Haloactinospora alba: one gene and its partner. The protein of the gene in region 2 interacts with the protein of the main gene of each other region in a pairwise test. Links are inferred from orthologs where the notes say so. Each region holds a gene or a part of one and is shown on either strand. Other genes may lie near its edges.

Region 1 (3,970 bases), 650 kb from region 2 along the record:
GACACCGCCGGACATGGCGGCGAGTACGCGCAACGTCATCAGAGGTCCCCAGGACGGTTTCCAGCCCCTCGGCGGGAAAACGCCCGTTCTCCTTCCTTCTGCGTGGTGTCGAGGTCGCTGCCCGTCCCGGAACGGACAGACGGGTAGAGGGCTCCTACGGCGGGCACTCGTCCTGCCACGCGAGGCTCCCGCGCCGCCGTGACGAACAGTGTCCGCTCAGGCGGTCGGTGCGACGGCGGCCGGAGCTGGCGCGAGCACGGACCGAGCGCTGTCCGCAGCACGGACGCCCCTACCCCAAGCCACTCTCAGTCTATAGTCCCGCAAGCCTATGCGCCGTCGCGCTGTGCTCGGTTCGGGAACCGGGCCCGCTGCCGAGCGCTCATGTGGCGCGCTCACCGCGCGGCTCTGCGAAAATTAGGGGTATGGCTCTGTTTCGCCGTCGCCGCTCCGCTGACGAGACCGGATCCGTCGCAGCCGTGGACGAGTTCTGGGCACACTGGGACGACGTCCGTGGCACGTTGGCCGCGTCGGTCGACGCGGGCGAACCGGTTCCCGAGGAGACCGCCGCCCGTGTCACCGAACGGGTACAGCGGATCCATCCCGAACTGACATGGGAGGTCTCCGCCGTTTCCCGCTCCGCGGACAGCGGACCCGGTGACCTCGGCACCATGGGGGACGAGGATCCCGAGGAACTCATGGCGCGGATGTCCGACATGGACGATCCGTTGGCGCTGCTGGGAAGTACGGCTTCCTACGCGCTGACCCTCAGTGGTGGGCCGGACGACTCGGCGCGCATCCTCACCGAGCGGTGGCTGCGTTCCGCCCCCAAGGACGCGGAGTGGCAGTTCCACCCCGCCTACCCGGCGGACCACGAGCAGCTCACCAGCTCGATCACCTGGGACGACCACACGTTCGACCTGTCACACGCCGCCCTGTCCCTCCGGGTGGACCAGCGGCAGGGCACGATCGACGCCGGGGTGTACCACCCGGACAACATGTTCCTTCCCGAGGAGACCCAAACCAGTCTGGCCGAGCACGTGGTGATGCTCGCGCTGGGCGAGGACGACTACGTGCGCTGGATAGCCGGAGTGGAGCCCCTGGCGGAACGGCCGCTGGACCCGCTGCCCCCGACCTCGCTGCCTGCCGTGGTGCGTCAGCTCTCCGGCGGCGGGAACGCGAACAGCTGGCCCACGCTGCAGATGCGCGTCCCGTTGCGGGGGATCGTCGAGTTCTCCCTCCGCCACCCGCTGCACCGGCGCGACTTTCCCGCTTTCACGCTTTACGTCCAGGTGTCACTCGGTTACGCCCACAGCGACAACGACAAACGCCCGGTGGAGCCCTCCGCGTCCGCGCTGGACGAGTTCGTCACGCGTGTCGACGGCATCCTGGGCGACAACGGAGCTCTCCTCGCCCAGCAGACGGTGGGAGGGCACCGGCAGCTGCACTACTACCTCGATCCGGAGTCGGGCGTTCTCCCCGAGGTGGAAGCGGCCGTGCGTGAGTGGTCCGAAGGCCGCTCCACGGTACAGAGCCGGCTCGACCCGGAATGGCAGTCCATCAACCAGCTACGTACCATGTTCCGGCGCCAGCTGGGGTCCTGACCCGCCCGTCCGCACCCTCCCCGCGCCCGGTGTGCCACGGCCGGCGGTGCTCAGTGGCGCTTCTCCCGGGCGCGGCGAGCACGTTCGACCGCGGGGCCGAGGGCCGAGTACAGGGCGGAGACGTCGGCACTGGAGGAGTCCCGCCCCAGTGAGAAACGCAGGGAACTGCGCGCTGTCTCCTCCGCGGCGCCCATGGCGAGCAGCACGTGGCTCGCCTGTGCCACGCCGGAGGAGCAGGCCGAGCCCGTCGAGCACTGGATGCCGCGAGCGTCGAGCAGCATGAGCAGGGCGTCCCCCTCGCAACCGGGGAACGAGACGTGAGCGTTGCCAGGGAGGCGCTCGGTGGGGTGACCGTTCACCACGGCCTCGGGGACAGCGTCCCGCACCGCCGTGACCAGTTCGTCCCGGAGTTTGGCGAGGTGGGCCGCGTGCGGCTCCCGCTCCTCGACAGCCATCCGGACCGAGGTGGCCATTCCGCGCAGCAGTGGTGTCATGACCGTTCCGGAGCGCACCTCCCGCTCCTGTCCGCCACCGTGCAGGACCGGGACGGGGTCCACCCCGCGCGCGAGCAGGAGCGCGCCCGCCCCCATCGGACCGCCGATCTTGTGGCCGGACACCGTGAGCGCGGACACGGAGCCCATATCGATCGGCTGCGTACCGACCGCCTGCACGGCGTCCGTGTGCAACGGGATGCCGTACTCCCGGGCGATCTCCGCCAACGCGTGCACGGGCTGGAGCGTTCCCACCTCGTTGTTCGCCCACATGACCGATACCAGGGCGACGTCGGCGGGGTTCCTCTCGATCGCGGCACGCAGCTCCCGCGGCGGGACCCGGCCGTACTCGTCGACCGGGAGCTCCTCGTAGACCGCCCCCTGCGCGTCGGCCATCCAACGCGCCGGATCGAGCACGGCGTGGTGCTCCACCGCGCTCACCAGGATGCGCCGGCGCTCGGGGGAAGCACGGTTACGCGCCCAGAACAGCCCTTTGACCGCGAGGTTGTTCGCCTCCGTCCCCCCACCGGTGAACACCACCTCGTAGGGAGTGACGCCGAAGGCCCCGGCGATGTCCTCGCGGGCCTCCTCGACCACCCGGCGCGCCCGGCGGCCGGCCCCGTGCAGTGAGGAGGCGTTGCCGAGCTGACCGAACTCCTCGGTCATGTCGGCGACGGCCTCGGGGCGGACGGCTGTTGTGGCGGCGTGATCCAGATACACCATGGCACTGCCCAGGATACGGCCGGGCGCGTGCCCGCTGTCCCGCAGGGCGGTCGGGGGAACGGGTCGGATGTCCCACTCCCCCGGCCAGCAGGCAGCTCACTTGCGCTTGTTGACCTCGTCGGTCAGTTGCGGCGCCACCTTGTGCAGGTCCCCCACCACGCTGAAGTCGCTGATCTCGTGGATGGGAGCCTCCGGGTCCTTGTTGACCGCGACGATGTTCTTCGAGGTCTGCATACCCGCCCGGTGCTGGATCGCTCCGGAGATGCCCAGCGCGATGTACAGGTTCGGGCTGATCGTCTTCCCGGTCTGGCCGACCTGGAACTCGTTGGGGTACCAGCCGGAGTCCACAGCGGCACGGGACGCGCCCACGGCGGCACCGAGCGAGTCCGCGAGGGACTCCACCACGGAGAAGTCCTCGGAACCGACGCCCCGGCCACCGGAGACGACGATCGCGGCCTCGGTGAGTTCGGGGCGTGCGCCGCGCTCCTGCTTGACCCGTTCCACGACCTTCGCCGAGGTCGCGGACTCGGGGAGGTCCACGGAGACCTCCTCCTGGGCCCCGGCCCCCTGGGAGGCCTCGGCGGTCACGGAGTTGGGGCGCAGGGCGACCACCGGGGCACCGGTGCGCACCTTGGCGTGGGTGACGGTGGCGCCACCGAAGATGCTGTGCTCGGTCACCAGCTCGGGGGTCACGTCCACCACGTCGGTCAGGGCGCCCGATCCCAGCTTGACCGCGGTACGCGCGGCCACCTCCTTGTTCTCGGGGGTGGCGGACACCAGAACCGCAGCCGCAGAGTTCTCCCCGGCCAGCTTGGCGAGGAGCTCCGCCTTGGGGGCGACGACGTAGTCGTTGAGTTCGGAGCTGGCCGTGTACACCTTCTCCGCGCCGAACTCGGCGAGTTTCGGTGCGGCGGCGTCGGCGCCGGCGCCGACCCACACGGCCGCGGGTTCACCGACGCGTCGCGCGGCGGTGAGCAGCTCGTTGGTGACCTTCTTTACCTCCCCGTCGACGTGGTCGACGAGGACGAGGACCTCAGCCATTTCTCGATTCCCTCTTTCGTCTCCGCCGGACCTAAACGAACTTCTTCTCGGCGAGGAACTCGGCGGCCTTCGTGCCGCCGTCGCCCTCGTCCTTGACGACAGTGCCCGCGGGTC
Region 2 (4,011 bases):
GCGCGTTGCGCGCCCAGCGCCCCGCGGCCGCATCCGGGGGCGAGGAGCGGAAGAAGCCACAGCAGCAGGAGAACGGCGCTTCCGGCTCCTCTCCGGGGGGCTCGTTCCAGAGCCGCCTGGTGGGGCCCAACCGCACCTTGCGTCGCCCCGCCTTCGGCCCGCCCAAGGACACACGGGAGCGCGACTCCCAGGAACAGGAGACGGCCGCACCCCCGGAAACGGAGGGGGAGGACTACCCGCTCGTCGGTCTACTGGAACGGTTGTTCTCCGAGTGGCACGGTCTGGAACGTACCGTTGCCGCCCAGCGGCTCTTCGCCGCCGACCCCGTCAGTATCCGGTTACTGGCCGACCAGCTCCATGCCGATCCGGGCGACATCCGCGCCGCACAGCGCAGTGTCGAGGAGCGGCTGCTGCGGTGGCTGGGATCCGCCGAGGGCGCGCCCGTGACCCAGCACCTACGCGAACTGTCCGACTGGCTCGGCAGTGCCTGCACCATCGACCACCTCATCAGCGCGCACACCGAACACCCCGTCAACGTTCCCAGCCTCGGGATCCCGTTGTGGCGGGTGCTCATCACCCTGTTCACCGACCGGCGGCTGCACAACGGGTGGCTCGTCAACGACGATCCGGAGCGGTTGCGTGCGCAGACCCGCGAGATGCTGGGAGACGCACCCAGTCTTCCCGATGCCGGAGCGCGGCTGGGACGCCTCGGTATCCGGGAACAGGTCCTGCGCGCGTGGCTGCTCAGCACCCCCGGCGTGAGCATTCGCGACGGCTACGTGCTGGTGGACCCGTCGACCCCGGCGGAGGCCCCGTCCCCTCCGCCGCCGACCGCGCGCAACGCCCCTCCCGAACAGCCGGTGGAGGCCAACGGTTCGACAACGACGAACGGCCTCCCGATCCGCCGCCGTCCCGAAACGGCTCAACAGCACGAGCCGGAGGACGAAGGGCACACCGGAATCTCCACGTCAGCCCGCTGCTTCCGCGCCCCGGACGGACGCTGGTGGCACCGGGTGGATGTTTCCGCCGACCATCTCAACGGAGCACCCGTCGTTGTCCCGCCGGGATACGCGACCTATCTGGGGTTGCAGCCCGGACGGCTGTTGTGCCTCACCGCGCCTGGCGCCGACCTTCTGGTCCTCGTCTGGCGGGACCAGCCCGCCTTCGACTCGTTGCGCCCGTTGCTGCGCCGCTTGTCGGCCGAAGCGGGAGACCGGGTGTTCATCACGGTCGACGAGGACCGCCTCGACGCCCGGCGCCTACCGGCCGCCGACCTCGGCGACAACGGCCCGATGGGCAAGGCGCTGCATCTCATCGGCTACACGGCGCCCGCCTCGGTGGAGGAGGCGTTGGGCATCATCGCGCACCGGGTCAGCGCAGATGACGGGAGTGAGCTGTCCAACCCGCACTCCCTGCTGGAACACCTCAACCAGCGTGGTGACACGGACCTCGTCAACGAGTTGCGCTCCACGCTGTACGCCACCCTGTAGGAACGATGTGAGGGCGCCCTCACGACAGGGCGCCCTCACATCGCGGGGCGGCTGGACCAACCGCTCCCCGCTTCTCGCTTGTTGTCCGCTCCGGGACGGTCAGACGTTGAACCCGAGCATACGCAGCTGGTCCCTGCCGTCCTCCGTGATCTTGTCCGGTCCCCACGGCGGCATCCAGACCCAGTTGATCTTGACCTCGCGGCCGAACTCGTCCAGGGCGCTGGTGGCCTGGTCCTCGATCACGTCGGTCAGTGGACAGGCGGCACTGGTCAGCGTCATGTCGAGAGTGATCGTGCTCTCCTCGACGTTCACCCCGTACAGCAGTCCCAGGTCCACCACGTTCACCCCGAGCTCGGGGTCGACAACGTCCTTCAGCGCCTCGCTGATGTCCTCAGCCAGACCTTCCTGGCCCTGCTCCGATGCCGTCGCGGTGGTGGCGGTGTCGTTCTCCGTCATGAGGCGCCCTCCTTCTCGTTCTGCAGGGACTGGGCGGTCGCGTCCTTCCACGCCATCCAGGCGAGCAGGGCGCACTTGATACGGGCAGGGTATTTCGAGACACCGGCGAAGGCCACCGCGTCCTCCAGGACGTCCTCGTCCGGTTCGCCCTGCCCTCGCGACTGCATGAGTTCGTTGAACTCCTCGGCGATCCGCATCCCCTGGTCCACGGTCTTGCCGATCAGGAGATCGGTCAGTACCGAGGTGCTCGCCTGGCTGATCGAGCACCCCATACTGTCGTAGGACACGTCACTGACCGTCGCTGACCCGTCGATAACCGACCCGTCAGCCGGGGTGAGTGTCACCCGCAGGGTGACCTCGTCCCCGCACGTGGGGTTGATGTGGTGCGCCTCGCCGTTGTGCGGGTCCCGCAAGCCCTTGTTGTGTGGGTTGCGGTAGTGGTCCAGGATGATCTCCTGGTACATCGCGTCCAACTGCATCGTGAGTTCTGAGGCCCTCTCTCAACGCTCCGGAATGGTGCCGAAGAACCGTTGCGCCGCTTGGATGCCCGCCACGAGAGCGTCGACATCCTCGAAGTCGTTGTACAGGTAGAACGAAGCGCGCGTGGTCGCCACCACGTTGTAGCGGCGGTGCAACGGCCACGCGCAGTGGTGTCCCACCCGTGCGGCGACTCCCTGGTCGTCCAGTACCTGGCCGACGTCGTGGGGGTGGATATCGTCCACGACGAAGGAGATCGCTCCGCCACGGTCCTCGGCGTCCATCGGTCCGACGATCCGCACCCCCGGCAGGGAACCGACCTGCTTGAGGGCGTACTCGGTGAGCGCGTGCTCGTGGGCATGCACGTTGGCCATCCCCACGCTGCTCAGGTAGTCACACGCCGCGGCCAGGCCGACGGCCTGCGGGGCCACCGGCGTTCCGGCCTCGAACCGCTGCGGCGGGTCCGCCCAGGTGGTGTGGTCCATGTAGACGACACCGATCATCGATCCGCCGGTGAGGAAGGGCGGCATCGCGGCGAGCAGCTCCGGACGCCCCCACAGCACACCGATACCGTTGGGCCCGAGCATCTTGTGCCCGGAGAACGCGAGGAAGTCGACGTCGAGTTCCCGCACGTCCACCGGCATGTGCGGCACCGACTGGGCGCCGTCCAACAGGACGAGCGCGCCCACCTGGCGCGCCCGTTCGGTGATCGTGGACACGGGCGCGACCGTGCCGAGCACGTTGGACTGGTGCACGACCGCGACGAGCTTGGTGCGCTCGTTGACCAGGTCGTGGAGGTCCGTGAGGTCCAGGCGCCCCTCGTCGGTGAGCGGGAACCAGCGCAACGTGGCACCGGTGCGCTGGCACAGTTGCTGCCACGGAACCAGGTTGCCGTGGTGCTCCATCTCGGTGACGACGATCTCGTCGCCCGGTCCCACGCGGAAACGGTCCCGGCCCTCGCTGTCCGCAGCCGTGTTGCTGTTGCTCATGGCGTAGGCGACGAGGTTGACCGCCTCGGTGGTGTTCTTGGTGAACACCACCTCGTCGGAGCGTGCCCCGACGAACGAGGCGATCGTGGCTCGTGCGCCCTCGTAGGCGTCGGTGGCCTCTTCCGCGAGCTGGTGGGCACCACGGTGCACCGCGGCGTTGTGCCGCTCGTAGAACCCGCGTTCGGCGTCGAGTACCTGCCGGGGCTTCTGCGAGGTCGCCCCGGAGTCGAGGTACACCAAGGGGCGCTCGTCGCGGACGGTCCGGGCCAGGATGTCGAAGTCGGCCCGGATGGCGTCCACGTCGAGCTGGCCGGTCGCGCTCATCGTCACTTGTTCGCGCCTGCCTTCACGAAACGCTCGTAGCCTTCGGACTCCAGCTGTTCGGCCATCTCGGGGCCGCCGGATGCGGCGATCTGACCGTTGGCGAAGACGTGGACGAAGTCCGGCTGCACGTGGTTGAGAACCCGACTGTAGTGGGTGATCAGCATGACGCCGAGATCACTGTTGGACCGCACCCGGTTGATGCCCTCCGAGACGACCTTCAGGGCGTCCACGTCGAGACCGGAGTCGGTCTCGTCCAGGATGGCCATCCTCGGTTT

Evidence for each region. The genes of interacting proteins can lie anywhere in the genome.
Region 1: the proteins of sufU (region 2) and FHX37_RS03645 interact in binary tests that used the Escherichia coli proteins (3 or more experiments, as listed by UniProt). The link is inferred for Haloactinospora alba from one-to-one orthologs.

Annotation. Positions count from the first base shown.
Region 1 is NZ_VFQC01000001.1:759,658-763,627, reverse strand. Bases 734-3,683 are described here. They hold FHX37_RS03645 (cysteine desulfurase family protein), read right to left. Parts: upstream 2,816-3,683; coding sequence 1,652-2,815; downstream 734-1,651. Other genes in these bases: FHX37_RS03640 (electron transfer flavoprotein subunit alpha/FixB family protein), read right to left, coding at 2,912-3,683; FHX37_RS03650 (DUF695 domain-containing protein), read left to right, coding at 734-1,601. Outside these bases: tRNA 2-thiouridine(34) synthase MnmA, read right to left, coding at 1-39; more of FHX37_RS03650, read left to right, coding at 423-733; more of FHX37_RS03640, read right to left, coding at 3,684-3,856; FHX37_RS03635 (electron transfer flavoprotein subunit beta/FixA family protein), read right to left, coding at 3,888-3,970. UniProt on the Escherichia coli protein: Master enzyme that delivers sulfur to a number of partners involved in Fe-S cluster assembly, tRNA modification or cofactor biosynthesis. Catalyzes the removal of elemental sulfur from cysteine to produce alanine.
Region 2 is NZ_VFQC01000001.1:1,408,859-1,412,869, reverse strand. The notes cover bases 685-3,670. They hold sufU (Fe-S cluster assembly sulfur transfer protein SufU), read right to left. Parts: upstream 2,426-3,670; coding sequence 1,943-2,425; downstream 685-1,942. Other genes in these bases: FHX37_RS06395 (cysteine desulfurase), read right to left, coding at 2,447-3,670; FHX37_RS06405 (metal-sulfur cluster assembly factor), read right to left, coding at 1,590-1,946; FHX37_RS06410 (hypothetical protein), read left to right, coding at 685-1,490. In the rest of the region: more of FHX37_RS06410, read left to right, coding at 1-684; more of FHX37_RS06395, read right to left, coding at 3,671-3,736; Fe-S cluster assembly ATPase SufC, read right to left, coding at 3,739-4,011. UniProt on the Escherichia coli protein: A scaffold on which IscS assembles Fe-S clusters. Exists as 2 interconverting forms, a structured (S) and disordered (D) form. The D-state is the preferred substrate for IscS.